Regions from separate parts of the Streptomyces sp. NPDC014727 genome, predicted to be linked through region 4. Evidence: riboswitches for the same ligand, from Rfam matches in the RefSeq annotation. Region 4 holds a riboswitch; each other region holds the start of a gene.
What was found. A riboswitch is a leader RNA that binds a small molecule or an ion and turns the genes downstream of it on or off. The one in region 4 is predicted to bind cyclic di-AMP.
Positions count from the first base shown of each region.

Region 1: another riboswitch for cyclic di-AMP. It lies ahead of ACF1B9_RS33175 (M23 family metallopeptidase); the one in region 4 lies ahead of ACF1B9_RS14985 (transglycosylase SLT domain-containing protein).
Region 2: another riboswitch for cyclic di-AMP. It lies ahead of ACF1B9_RS04150 (NlpC/P60 family protein); the one in region 4 lies ahead of ACF1B9_RS14985 (transglycosylase SLT domain-containing protein).
Region 3: another riboswitch for cyclic di-AMP. It lies ahead of ACF1B9_RS22255 (M23 family metallopeptidase); the one in region 4 lies ahead of ACF1B9_RS14985 (transglycosylase SLT domain-containing protein).

Region 1 is NZ_JBIBYR010000034.1:21,012-23,203, reverse strand. Features, by position in the region: gene ACF1B9_RS33180 (PP2C family protein-serine/threonine phosphatase) at 1-400, shown strand, start outside; cyclic di-AMP (ydaO/yuaA leader) riboswitch at 680-832, shown strand; gene ACF1B9_RS33175 (M23 family metallopeptidase) at 844-2,124, shown strand.
Region 2 is NZ_JBIBYR010000002.1:110,731-112,922, forward strand. Features, by position in the region: gene ACF1B9_RS04150 (NlpC/P60 family protein) at 1-808, opposite strand, end outside; cyclic di-AMP (ydaO/yuaA leader) riboswitch at 815-980, opposite strand; gene pcrA (DNA helicase PcrA) at 1,238-2,192, shown strand, end outside.
Region 3 is NZ_JBIBYR010000014.1:34,774-36,965, reverse strand. Features, by position in the region: gene ACF1B9_RS22260 (GntR family transcriptional regulator) at 1-16, opposite strand, end outside; gene ACF1B9_RS22255 (M23 family metallopeptidase) at 297-1,103, opposite strand; cyclic di-AMP (ydaO/yuaA leader) riboswitch at 1,116-1,283, opposite strand; gene ACF1B9_RS22250 (M16 family metallopeptidase) at 1,733-2,192, opposite strand, start outside.
Region 4 is NZ_JBIBYR010000008.1:55,689-57,880, forward strand. Features, by position in the region: gene ACF1B9_RS14980 (DUF2461 family protein) at 1-456, shown strand, start outside; gene ACF1B9_RS14985 (transglycosylase SLT domain-containing protein) at 592-1,329, opposite strand; cyclic di-AMP (ydaO/yuaA leader) riboswitch at 1,334-1,520, opposite strand; partial or broken gene ACF1B9_RS14990 (ABC transporter ATP-binding protein) at 2,044-2,192, shown strand, end outside.

The DNA.
Region 1 (2,192 bases), on a different contig from region 4:
CAACCGCGGCCATCCCGAGCCGATCCTGCTGCATCCGGACGGGGCGCTGGATGTGCTGGGGCCGTCGGTGCCCGCGCTGCCGCTCGGGATGGATCTGGGGGTGTGGCCCGACCGGGCGGACGAATGGGATCTGCAGGCGGGGACGACTCTGCTCCTCTACACCGATGGTCTCTCCGAAGCGCGGAACGCCGACGGGGTCTTCTACGATCCGGCGGCGCGGCTGCGCGGGCGGATCTTTCCGGGACCCGAGGAACTGCTGTCCGCCCTGACCGACGACGTGCGGCGGCACACGGGCGGCGAGACGACCGACGACATGGCACTGCTCGCGGTCGTACGTCCTGCGGAGGGGCAGCCGCACCGGCGCAGGACAGTGAAGATCGTGGGACTGGACACGATGTGACGGGTGGGGCGGGTGTGTGGTGCGGACCGGGCGGAGTCCCGGGCACGGCATGCCACCGTCCGTAACCGAAGCGCACCGCTCCGCATAACATTTGACGCAACGTCAGAAACTGGGTAATGGCTGAGGGGCGATCAACTCATCCGATTCCACCCGGCTATGTCCCGTAAAGTCCAGGCCAAGACCGGAACGATCAGTGGGAACAGCTTGGAATCGGGCCCGGGTGTCTATTAACGTTCGATAACGCAGCGCGGTCGTCCCAGCCGTCGTCAGTGGCGGCACCGTGCGCGAGCGCCGAATTCCGCAAGGGAACCGGGGAACCACCTACATGGGGTGAATCGGACACCTGTGTCTCGTGAGAGGCAGAGGCGCCCGTAGGAGACCTTCCTGCTCCGAACCCGTCAGCTAACCCGGTAGGCGAGAAGGAAGGAAAGGAGTGCGCCCAAGTGGCGTCCAACAAGCCTGCCCCCGAGGCCCCCGCGCGGTTCACCTCCGACTTCGTCCCGGGTGCCGACTTCGGCTCCGGTTCTGACTACGGCCTCGGGTACGGCCCCGGTTTCGCTTCCGACGCCGGTTACGCAACCACCGGGACGGGAACGGCGTTCGGCACCGGCTACGGCACCGAGCCGGGCGCCGACTTCACCGGCGAGTTCGGGTCCGGTGAGTTCGGGTCCGGTGAGTTCCGTGGGTCCGGCGACTCGGCAGAGCTCCGCAGGGGTTTTTGCGCCGACGGCGACGGTGAGCCCGAACGAAGCCGGGACGAGTGGAACCCCACCGAGGAGTCCGTCCGCCCTGTGCGCGGCAAGCACCGCGTCGCCAAGCAGCGCAACGGACTTGCCCGTAGCTCCACCGTGCTCGGGGTCGGCGTCATCGCGGCGGTCGGTGCGGGCGGCATTGCCACCGCGCAGAGCAAGCCGGCGGTCTCCATCTCGCTTCCCGATTCCATCGCGGACAACCTGCCCGACGCCAAGTCCCTTCCCGGTGTGGGTTCCCTGTTCTCCGGCGAGTCCGAAGCCGACAAGGCCGAGGCCGTCGCCGCGTCCGCGCCGCTGACCACCGCCGGCATCACCACCGCCGAGGCCCAGCGGGGCACGACGGACGCGGGCGAGGCGCTCCGTGCCCGTATCCTCCAGCAGGCCGAGCAGCAGCAGGACGCCGCCGACGCCGAGGCCAGGGCCGCCGAGGAGAAGGCGGCCGCGGAGAAGGCTGCCGCCGAGGCCAAGAAGCAGCAGGACGCGGCCGAGGCCAAGATCGCCGCCGAGAAGAAGAAGGCGGAGGAAGAGGCCAAGAAGAAGGCGGAGGCGCTGCGGCTCGCCAAGCTCGCCGCCAGCTACGCCATCCCGACCACCTCGTACACGATCACCTCGACCTTCGGCGAGGCCGGCTCGATGTGGTCCTCCGGCTACCACACCGGCCTCGACTTCGCGGCGCCGACGGGTACCCCGATCAAGGCCATACACGGCGGCACCATCAAGTCGGCCGGCTGGTCCGGTTCGTACGGCTACCGCACGGTGCTGGAGCTCGAAGACGGTACGGAGCTGTGGTTCTGCCACCAGTCCTCGATCGGTGTCAGTGTCGGCCAGAAGGTCACGACCGGTGACACCATCGGCCGGGTCGGAGCGACCGGCAATGTGACCGGCCCGCACCTCCACCTGGAGGTCCACACCCCGGCCGGTACGGGCATCGACCCGATGGCCTGGCTGCGCGGCAAGGGTCTCAACCCCTGATCGGCCGGCCGCCTCGCGGCCCACATGACCCGAGCCGGTTCGCCGGCCGCTGAACCCCGGCAGCCCTG
Region 2 (2,192 bases), on a different contig from region 4:
CCTTGGTGGTGGCGCTGCTGTCCGAGCCGGTCCCGCCTCCCGCCGATGTACCGCTGCCGGACCCCGCCGCCTTCGCGGCCTCCTCGGCCTTGCGGTCCGCCTCCGCCTTGGCGGCGGCCTGCTGCCGCGCCAGTTCCTCCGCCTTGCGCTCGGCCTCCGCCTCCTTCTTCCGCTCCAGCGCCGCGAGCCGCGCCTTCTCCTCGGCGGTCAGCTTCGACAGCATCGTCTGCGCCTCGCCCAGCTTCTGCTGGACGTTCTGCTTGCTGGTGCGCAGCGTGGCCTGGGTCGTGGTCAGCGTCTCCAGGCTGCGCACCGCTTCGGCGCGCTTCTTCGAGGCCTTCGCCTGCTGGGCGCGGAAGTCCGTGACCGCCTTCTCCTGCTGACCGGTCATCCGGTTCATCAGCTGGCTCTGGTCGAAGTACGACTGCGGGTCGTCGGCGAGGAAGAAGGTGGCGCTCGGCGTGAGCGACCCGGTGCGGTACTGCGCGGCCGCGTAGGCGCCGAGCGTCCTGCGGGCTTCGTTGAGTTCGTCGGCGCGCTTCGCCACGTCGTCCAGGAGGACGTCCACCTTGGTGCGCTGGGCGGCGGAGGCCTCCTTCGCCTGGTTGTAGCGCTGGGTCGCGGTGCCCGCCTGCCGGTAGAGGTCGTCGACCTTCTTCTGGACGTCCTCGATGCTGGGCTTCGGAGCGGGGGCCGCCGTGGCGCTCTGCGTGGAGAGCAGGGTCACGGACGCCAGCGCGGCCGTCGTGAGACCGACGGCCGGTGTGGTGGTGCGCACCCGGGTACGCGGTTTGCGATGCGATGCCAAGACGGCATCTCCTTCCGTGGACCGCCTACCGGGTTAGCTGTCGGGTTCGGGCGGAACGGAAGGCTGCCCTACGGTCCGAGTGGGGGATAAGGACCGATTCACCCCGGTGACGCGTATGGGTCCCCGGCTCCGGACGTCCGTGAGGACAGCCCGGATTCGGCGCGGGCGCCCGCTCGGCGTGGTTCGCCTCAGGGGGTACGGGCCACCCGGTCGAGCACGGTAGCCAACCCGTGGTGCTGCTGTGAAGGTCGATGTTCGATATGCCCGATACGTTTTCGTGACCTCCGTGGGGCGGAGGTGACGAGGGCGGCCGAGGCCCGGAATCTCTTACGGAGGGTGGATGTCCGCTCTCTTTGCGTGCCCGGCGGCCGGGTGTGGTTCGCCGAGCGGCAGTCATGTGTCGGTGCGGCGGCCTAGACTCGACAAGCGATGAGCAGCCTCTTTGACGACAGCTTCCTGGCCGGCCTCCAGCACTCGGAGGAAGAGCCCCCGCCGCCCCCCGAGGACTCCGCACCCGAAGCGGTGCCGGAGGACCTCTTCGCGGGCGTCTTCGACGGGCCCCCGCCGCCCAGGGACGCGTACTACCGTGACGGTGCGCACCGCCCCGTCATCGATTCCGCGGCGCTCCTCGACGGGCTGAACACCGAACAGCGCGCCGCGGTGGTCCACGCCGGCTCCCCCTTGCTCATCGTCGCCGGGGCGGGCTCGGGCAAGACCCGGGTGCTGACCCACCGGATCGCCCACCTCCTCGCCGAGCGCGGGGTGCACCCCGGCCAGATCCTGGCGATCACCTTCACCAACAAGGCCGCGGGCGAGATGAAGGAGCGCGTCGAACAGCTCGTCGGACCGCGCGCCAACGCCATGTGGGTCATGACCTTCCACAGCGCGTGCGTACGCATCCTGCGCCGCGAGTCGAAGAAGCTCGGCTTCACCTCGTCGTTCTCGATCTACGACGCCGCCGACTCCAAGCGGCTGATGGCCCTGGTCTGCCGTGATCTCGACCTCGACCCGAAGCGCTTCCCGCCGAAGTCGTTCACGGCCAAGGTCTCCAACCTGAAGAACGAACTGATCGACGAGGAGACCTTCGCCGGCCAGGCTGCGGACGGTTTCGAGAAGACCCTCGCCCAGGCCTACGCGATGTACCAGTCCCGGCTGCGCGAGGCCAACGCGCTGGACTTCGACGACATCATCATGACGACGGTCCACCTGCTGCAGGCGTTCCCCGACGTCGCCGAGCACTACCGCCGCCGCTTCCGGCACGTCCTGGTCGACGAGTACCAGGACACCAACCACGCCCAGTACACCCTCGTACGCGAACTGGTCGGCCCGGCCGGCGAGCACGACGCCCCCGCCGAGCTGTGCGTCGTCGGTGACGCGGACCAGT
Region 3 (2,192 bases), on a different contig from region 4:
GCGCCGGAATGCGCATGTCCGAACCTCCGCCTTGATCCCTGCGACACGCGGCCGACCGACGCCTGTTCTGCGACTCTATTGCAATGCGGCCACATTTCCGATGCCAGATGGAAATTCATGAATACCTTTTGGTCGCGCGGGGCCGGCCCGGCGGACAGCACCATGGGCGGTTCGGCGGTCGAACCCGGGTGTCGGGCGCGACTGTCGGGCGCGACTGTCGGGCGCGGGTGTCGGGCGCGACGAAGGCCCCGGCGTGACGCCGAGGCCTTCGAAGGGGTGTGGCGGACGGGCGCCGGTCAGACGTTGACGCCGTGGGCGCGCAGGTACGCGACCGGGTCCATGTCGGAGCCGTACGAGGGCGTGGTCCGGGCCTCGAAGTGGAGGTGCGGCCCGGTGGAGTTGCCCGTCGAGCCGGAGAGGCCGATCTGCTGACCGGCGCCGACGCTCTGACCGACGGCGACGCCGATCGAGGAGAGGTGGCCGTACTGCGTGTACGTGCCGTCCGTCATCCGGAGGACGATGTTGTTGCCGTACGCGCCGCCCCAGCCGGCCTCGACGACCGTTCCCGCGCCGACGGCGACGACGGTGCTGCCGGACGCGGCGTGGAAGTCGATGCCCGAGTGGCTGCCGGAGGACCAGAGCGAGCCGCTGGACTTGTAACCGGTAGTGACGTACGAGCCGGCGACCGGGAGCTGGAAGGAGCCCAGACGGGCGCGCTCGGCGGACCGGGCGGCACGCGCCTTCTCGGCACGCGCCTCGGCCGCGCGCTCCGCCCTGGCCTTCGCCTCTGTTGCCTTCTTCTTGGCCTCGGCCTTGCGCTGGGCCTCCGCCTCCGCCTTCGCATCGGCCGCGACATCGGCCTGGTGCTTCTGCGCGTCGGCCTGGGCGGCGATCTGGTCGGCGAGTGCGCCCTCGATGGCGATGATCTGGTTCAGACCGGTCTCACTGACGGAGGGAGTCCCGGTGTCCGCGGCGAGGGCCGGAGAGGCCATGCCGCCGATGACTCCGGTGGTCGCCAGAGCCGCGGCGCCGGCGATCTTCGCGCTCCCGCGGGTCAGTCGGCTCGGGGCACGATGCTTCCCGGCGGCACGGGTGAAAGCCATGGAGTGGCTGATCCTTTCCTTCCTTCTCGCCTACCGGGTTAGCTGACGGGTTCGGAGCAGGAAGGTCTCCTACGGACGCCCCGGCCTCACCGAGGATCAGGCATCCGATTCACCCCAGGGACTGCGTGGGTCCCCGGCTCCCCAGGCTCGCGCCTGACGGGGACTCGGCGATGACTGCCCGGTATGTCACGGTTGCGGCATACGAGTGGCGGACAGCCCGGCCGACGCTAAGCGGGGCCGCCTTCATTCACCAAACGGACAGGCCGTTTTGTAGCGCATCCCACAGGGCGGACAGGCAACCTCCTCCCGGAACGGACAAAAGGGAGACCCTGGCGAACGCGACGCACAAGGCCTCCCTCTTGTCCCGGTATGCACACCCACGGCGAATCGTGGATCTACCGGGGCGACCGGCACTCAGCCGGTGCGACCTGCTCTTGCGGATGCTCCGCCGGGGCGCCCCGTGCAAAGCCGGGAACGCCTCCGGGCCGACCCGCGCGTGGTCGGGAGCTCCGCCGGTGTCCGATCGAACGTGACAGTCGGGCAGCGATCTGTCGCACGCGACCGGGCAGCCGACGCCCACACCCGCACCCGCACCCGCGCCGGGTCGGTCGTCCGGCGTACGACGACCGTCAGCCGGCGACCACCGACACCTGTCCGATGCCCAGGGCGCGGACCGGCTCCTCGATCTGCGCAGCGTCACCGACGAGGACCGTGACCAGGCGGTCGCCCGGGAAGGCGTTGACCACCGCTGCGGTCGCCTCGACCGTTCCGGTGTCCGCGAGCCGGGCGTACAGCTGTGCCTGGTAGTCGTCCGGGAGGTGCTGCTCGACCTGGTCGGCGAGAGTGCCCGCGACGGAGGCCGCCGTTTCGAACTTCAGCGGTGCGACACCCACGAGGTTCTGCACGGCCGTCTCGCGCTCCTCATCGGTCAGCCCCTCGGCCGCCAGGGTCCGCAGGACCGTCCACAGGTCCTCCAGCGCCGGTCCGGTGGACTCCGTGTCCACCGATCCGCTGATGGCGAGCATCGCGGCACCGGTCGCCCCCGCGGCGGAGTCCGGGGCCGACGACCGCAGCACCTGGGCGAAGGCC
Region 4 (2,192 bases):
CGCAAGGATCCGTGGTGGTGGCAGCATCAAGCGGCGGAGATCCGGATCGCGCGCAATGTCCGGATCGGCCTGCGCTTCGATCTCGACGGGCTCCGGATCAACGGCGGCTGGGATTATCCGGATCCGGGGCAGATCCCGTTGTTCCGTACGGCAGTTGCCGCGCGGGAGAGCGGACCGGAGCTGGTGCGCGCCGTCGAGGCCCTGCAGGCGCGAGGGTACGAGATCACCGGTGACGTCATGCAGCGCGTACCGCGTGGTCACGACGCCGGTCATCCGCGCGCCGCTTTCCTTCGGCACCGCTCGGTATCCGCCGCCCGTCCCCTCGGCGGGGACTGCGCACAGCACACAGCCGCGCTGGTCGACTCCGTGCTCGTGGCGGCGGAGGAATTGGCGCCCCTGCTGTCCTGGCTCGCCCGCCATGTGACCGTTCCGGGCTCCTGTCGGCCTGTCACATGACATCGCCGCCGCGTGCGGCTCTTGCCGACGAACCGCCGAAAGGCGGTCCCTGACCGGTGGGTGGTCCGTTGCCGGGAGAAGTCCCGGCCTCTCGCCACCCGTCGGTCCTGAACCACCTTTCGGTGCGGCTGTGCGTCAGTACGCCCCGAAGACGTTGTCGATCGAACCGTACTTGTCGGCGGCGTAGTTGCACGCTGCGGTGATGTTGGCGACCGGGTCGTAGCTGTCCATGGACGTGCCGGGCACGTGGTAGGCACGGAACGTCGGGTCGATGATCTGCAGAAGGCCCTTGGAGGGCGTTCCCGCGGCAGCGTTCGAGTCCCAGTTGTTGATGGCCAGCGGGTTGCCGGAGGACTCGCGCATGATGTTGCGGTGGATGCTGTCGTAGCTGCCGGGGATGCCGTGCTGGGCCATGACGGCCAGCGCCTCCCTGATCCAGCCGTCCAGATTGTTCGCGTACGTCGCAGATTTTGCCGCCGGGGTGGTCGCGGCCGATACAGCGGCGGTTTTCACGGTGGACGCGGCGGGGGTGGCTGCCCCGATGGTGAGCGTCATGCCCGGGACGATCAGTCCGGGATTGTCGCCGACGACCTTTCGATTGTCCGCGTACAGCTTCTGCCAGCCACCGCTGAGGGAATGCTCTTTCGCGATCTTGGAAAGGGTGTCTCCGGCGATCACGGAATACGTTGCGGGCGCAGCCTTCTGTACGGAAACCACGGCCTTGGAGGCGGTGGCGGCCTGCGCCGGCGCGGCGGAGGCGAAGCCGGCACCCACCAGCGGAAGTACGAGGGCGACTCCGCCGGTGGCCGCGGCGATGAAGCCGCGGGTCAGCGAAGTGGACTTGCGACGATCGCGCTTACCCGTTATGGACATGCTGAATTCCTCTCCGTCGCCTGCGAGGTGAGCTGTCGGGTTCGGACTGGAGATGTCCGGCCGCACACGAATGCGACTTCACCCCGAGCCGTTCCGGATACCGGACCGGCGGCTTACCTGGGTCCCCCGCTCCTGCCGTACACGAGTGGGTCGGGTTCTCGGACGGCGGCAGGATTTGGCGTTCCGTCCGGATTGACGGTGACCGTAGGCGAGAAACAGCGAAAGGAACAAGCCCCCATTTCTGGATCACATTTCATTCGCAAGATCGATTAATGGAATTCGCAGTAATCAACCTCACACCGCGCGGCTGAATTCCCTTGCACAGAAGGGAAGTGCACCGGTCACCGAGACCTTCGAACCCCCGAACGTGACGCGCACCACGAAGCCGCAAAAGGGACATTTCTTTTGGCATCCAAATGGTGCAGCAGGTAGAGAAAGTCTCTTTAATGACGAAATTAATCATTTTGGATAAATCGGTCATGCAGTGACATTCGACTGCTTACTCGAAGGCTCTTCGCTCCTGCACACCGCTCAGCGGACCGACCACGTCCGAAACGGCTCCGTCACCCCGGGGCTTTGCCTTTCGTCCTGCGGCTACGAAGCCCCCTTCACCACAAGCACTGAGCATCGAAGGCCTCCAGGAGGATCGGCTCAGCGAGGCGCGCGACCGCCATGAGGAAGCCGCGGACGCGATCCGTGATGATGCCGAGATCCGTGCTGATGCTGGACGAGCCGACGAACAACCTCGACATCGCCAGCGTGCGGCAGCTGACCGGTGCACTCGCGTCCTACAAGGGTGCGTTGCTGATCGCGAGCCACGACCTGCCGTTCCTCGAATCGGTCGGCATCACCCGCTGGCTTGT